DNA from 2 places in the Ewingella sp. C233 genome. Region 2 is predicted to be linked to the other one. Evidence: riboswitches for the same ligand, from Rfam matches in the RefSeq annotation. Region 2 holds a riboswitch; the other holds the start of a gene.
The links. Region 2 has a riboswitch for thiamine pyrophosphate ahead of thiC (phosphomethylpyrimidine synthase ThiC). Riboswitches for the same ligand answer to the same signal wherever they lie in the genome.
Positions count from the first base shown of each region.

Region 1: linked by a shared signal. The riboswitch ahead of thiM (hydroxyethylthiazole kinase) and the one ahead of thiC (phosphomethylpyrimidine synthase ThiC) in region 2 are both predicted to bind thiamine pyrophosphate.

Region 1 is NZ_JBUZRI010000001.1:2,489,903-2,492,296, reverse strand. It holds partial or broken gene ACZRKO_RS11295 (glycoside hydrolase family 10 protein) at 1-93, shown strand, start outside; gene ACZRKO_RS11290 (N-acetyltransferase family protein) at 295-720, opposite strand; TPP riboswitch at 792-894, shown strand; gene thiM (hydroxyethylthiazole kinase) at 930-1,724, shown strand; gene thiD (bifunctional hydroxymethylpyrimidine kinase/phosphomethylpyrimidine kinase) at 1,721-2,394, shown strand, end outside.
Region 2 is NZ_JBUZRI010000010.1:16,938-19,331, forward strand. It holds gene thiC (phosphomethylpyrimidine synthase ThiC) at 1-1,327, opposite strand, end outside; TPP riboswitch at 1,467-1,594, opposite strand; gene rsd (sigma D regulator) at 1,676-2,191, opposite strand; gene nudC (NAD(+) diphosphatase) at 2,298-2,394, shown strand, end outside.

The DNA.
Region 1 (2,394 bases), on a different contig from region 2:
ATTAACGGCACTACTCTGTTCCGGGAAAACTATCTCAACCAGCCTCAAACCCAAGAAGCCGTCAATTACCTTAAACAGCGCTGGGGAAACTAATCCTCCGTATTTAAAAATGCTTGACCGCAAATTTCGCGTATTTAAAAAGCCAGGACGACATTTTGCGGCTATAACAGCGGTAACTGAAACACGGCCATTGTGACCGGCGCCCACGACCTTGCATTTGAATTTGAAATTAGAAACATTTCCCTCAGCTTTCAAAAAGCTGAAACCCGGTTTTCTGGCCGCCCGCCAAGGGCATTATTTCTTTAAGAAATGAAAAAGATAGTAATCCCCTTTTGGGCTTTCGCCTTCGGCGATTATCTCCCACCCTTTGGCGAGGTAAAATCTCACTGAATTTTCACTTTTGATCAAACACTTCAGCGCGCCTTTTCCCGTAAACATTGCTTCGCTGGCATGAAGTAAAGCGCTGCCGACACCGGTCCCTTTGGCTTCGGGAGCGACAAACAGGTTATGCAGGAAATTTTCCTGAGTGAATATCGAGGCGAAGCCGACTAACTTACCGTCGCGCACGGCGACGATCACCGTTTCGCCAATTGTGGCGCGGTCAAAATCTTCGAGCTGTAAATCCTGCGTGTCCATCCACGTCCAGGTATCTTTGCGCGAGGCCAGATAGAGCGTGCGCAAAAAAGGCCGGTCGGCCTCCTCGTAAGGGCGTATCTGCAAGGCATTCTCTCCGTTGTTACAAACCTGTGAAGATTGTAGGTTGATCTTCGCGCCGCGCCCACCAATAATGCTCCCTTGACTCGGGGTGCCCCTTTTGCGCAAGCAAGGGCTGAGAACTTACCCGTATTACCTGATCTGGATTATGCCAGCGTAGGGAAGTCAGGTATCTCTCCCGATACCGCCTTCTTGAGCGCCGGTGGGGAGAAAATATGAATACCCGACCTGTCGATTTTTCTGCTGCACATGCGGCTACTGCGTTACAAAAACTCCGAAACTCCCATCCCTTAGTCCATTGCCTGACCAACGATGTGGTGCAGTCATTTACGGCTAACGTGCTGCTGGCCATTGGTGCGTCACCGGCGATGGTGGTGGACCCGACCGAAGCGGCGCAGTTTTCAGCGATAGCCGATGCGCTGCTGATCAACGTCGGTACGCTGACCGAACCCCATGCCGACGCCATGCTGGCCGCTGTTTATGCCGCTAATCAGGCTGGAAAACCTTGGGTGCTGGATCCGGTGGCCGTCGGTGGTCTGACCTTACGCACAGAATTTTGTCTCGAACTGATTCAACTCACACCCGCCGCTATCCGTGGCAACGCCTCCGAGATTCGTGCACTCAGCGGGATGAGCTCGACCGGGCGCGGCGTGGACAGCGGTGATGATTCGCTCTGTGCTTTACCGGCGGCTAAACAACTGGCGCAGCAAACCGGCGCAATTGTGGCGGTGACCGGTGAAATTGATTACGTCACCGACGGCGAACGCTGTCTGGCGGTGCGCGGTGGCGACGTACTGATGACCCGCGTGGTCGGCACCGGCTGCGCGCTGTCGGCGGTCGTCGCGGCGTTTGTTGCCCTGCCAGGCGACCGGCTGGAGAACGTGGCCGCGGCATGCCGGGTGATGTCCTGCGCCGGTGAACGGGCCTGCCAGCAGGCGCGCGGGCCGGGCAGTTTTACTCCGGCTTTCCTCGATAATCTTTATCTTCTCGATGGGGAGGCGCTGCAATGAAACGCATCAATGCACTGACGATTGCGGGGACTGATCCGAGCGGCGGTGCCGGGATTCAGGCAGACCTTAAAACCTTCTCCGCACTCGCCGCCTATGGCACCAGCGTCATCACTGCGCTGGTGGCGCAAAACACCCGTGGCGTGCAGTCGGTGTACAACATCGAACCTGCGTTTGTGGCGGCGCAGCTGGATTCGGTCCTGGGTGACGTACGTATCGACAGCGCGAAAATCGGCATGTTGGCCAACTCGGCAATTGTGGAAGCGGTGGCGGAGCGGCTCAGACATTATCAGCCGCCGTTTGTGGTGCTTGATACGGTGATGCTGGCAAAAAGCGGCGATCCGTTATTACAGCCCGACGCCGTCGAGGCGCTGCGGTGTTTGCTGTTGCCACAGGTGTCGATCATTACGCCGAACCTGCCGGAAGCCGCTGCGTTGCTGGCTTGCGACATGGCGCAGAATGAGCTGGAGATGCGTGAACAGGGCGAGGCGCTGCTGGCGATGGGGTGTGAAGCGGTGCTGATGAAGGGCGGGCATTTACCGGCGGATGAAAACCGTGAAAACGGCGAAAGCCCGGACTGGTTGTTTATGAAAGATTCCCGTCAGCGTTTCACCGCACCGCGCATCAACACCCGCCATACCCACGGTACCGGCTGTACGCTGTCGGCGGCGCT
Region 2 (2,394 bases):
CCGGCCCTTCTATCATCACCTGCACGTCATATTCCCAGGCGATTTTGGTCAGTTCGCCCAGTGTGCGCAGTTCAGCAAACTGGGCTTCATCGTTAGCATCCTGAATAGAACCCGGACGCAACCCGTCGCCCAGTGAGAGGGAGACGTCATAGGCGGCGCAGATTTCACAGATTTCGCGGAAATGCTCAAACAGGAAGCTCTCTTTATGATGCGACAGGCACCATTTCGCCATGATAGAACCGCCACGCGACACAATACCGGTCAGGCGCTTGGCAGTCATCGGCACGTAGCGCAGCAGCACACCGGCGTGGATGGTGAAGTAATCGACCCCTTGCTCAGCTTGTTCCAGCAGTGTGTCGCGGAACATCTCCCAGTTCAGGTCTTCCGCCACGCCGTTCACTTTCTCCAGTGCCTGATAGATCGGTACTGTGCCAATGGGCACCGGGCTGTTACGCAGGATCCATTCGCGGGTTTCGTGGATATAACGACCGGTGGAGAGATCCATTACGGTGTCAGCGCCCCAGCGCGTGGACCACACCAGCTTCTCGACCTCCTCTTCGATGGAAGAAGTCACCGCCGAGTTGCCGATATTAGCATTCACTTTGACCAGGAAATTGCGGCCGATAATCATCGGTTCCGATTCGGAATGATTGATGTTGGCCGGAATAATCGCCCGGCCTGCGGCCACCTCCTGGCGGACAAATTCAGGAGTGATGTTAGCGGGCAGGTGGGCACCAAAACTCTCTCCCGGATGCTGTTGCAGCAGCACTTCCCCACGAATTCGCTCACGGCCCATATTTTCACGGATGGCAATGAACTCCATCTCGGGCGTAATAATGCCTTTGCGGGCATAGTGCAGTTGGGTGACGTTTTTGCCTTTGGCGGCTTTGCGCGGGCGGGGAAGATGCTCAAAGCGCAGGTGATCCAGACCTTCATCAGCCAGCCGTTGTTGAGTAAAGCCGGAGCTGACCTCAGGCAGTACTTCGGTATCGTTGCGCGCCTGGATCCACTCTGCCCGTAGCTTATTCAGCCCGGTGTGTATATCGAGGATGGCAGCCGGATCGCCATAAGGACCCGAGGTGTCATACACCGGAATCGCTTCGTTGTTTTCGTATTGCGGGTTGTCTTTACTGCCATTGATTAACGTCGGGCTGAGCTGAATTTCGCGCATTGGTACCTGCACGTCGGCGCGCGTGCCTTGCAGATAAATCCGTTTGGAGTTTGGGAAAGCGACGCCTTGCAGGCTGTCGATAAACTGCTGAGCTTCGGCCCGCTGTTCGCGACGGTTAACGGGCTTTTTAGGGGTGTTGGATTGAATACTCGACATAGCAAATTCCTCGTGTTTTTCATGATAAAAAACGTTACGTGATGGAAAATTGCTTGTCTGGAGGTTTACGGCAGGAGTAAAAACGGTCGGTTAAGCGGATCGGGGCCGTGGTTGTGCGGGGCCGCAAAGACGCTAAACGCATGACATTACTCTTGTTCCCTTCGCGGGTATTAACCCGATCAGGTTCCGCGGATCCCGAATTAACGGTCTCAGCCTGGCGTAACGTCCGTAAGGAACATCATGCGCTAGGCACTCCGACAAGAAGCCCCAATATAGGAGGCCGATATAACAACTACAACCCCAGAAGGGTTATTAGCGTGTGAATTTATTTAAATTTGATACTCATAATCACGCCGGGCGTACTATCGCTGCTTCATTGGCAACCGGCGGTAACACGTCTTCTTCTTTGTCGAAAGCCAGCGTAATGAGCTGATCTTCGAGCATAAAACGGGCATCCAGCGCCTCACCGATGTCAGATAGCGCATAATGAAAAGCAAAGGCATTCTCATCATCGATATCATTTTCGGTATAACTGTCATGGAAAGCCATGATAGCTTCGGTATTGAGCTCAAGGGCCGGGTAAATTTTTGACGCGATCAGTTTTTTCGGACTGTCGATGCCGGCAACTTCATCAATAATACGTTGATAAAGGTGGAAATGGCCGGCGGAAAGATAGTCCACCAAATTATGGCAAAAGTTATCCAGCGCTTTTTCGTTTAGCGGGGTATGCTTTTCTTTATTCGGCTTTAGACCCACGAGGGTGCAATAAGAAACTAACAACTCTTTGCGTGCGTGAAGCCACTGGTCGATAAACTCATTACTGCCACCAACGCGTTGGGTCAGTCTTTCCAGACGATTTAGCATGGTTGACTCCGTGAGCGAGAGAAAAGTAACCAAAACGTTAAAGGTTACTAATATTTAACTTCCGAAAACCAGATTGTCAGTCTCGTCGAGGTTATGCAACAACAATATGGAATTACAGATAACAGACCAACATAAGGGCTGGTGGGTCATCAGCCACGAAGGCAAACTTTGGTTGCCTCAGGGCGAGCTGCCTTTTGGCCAGG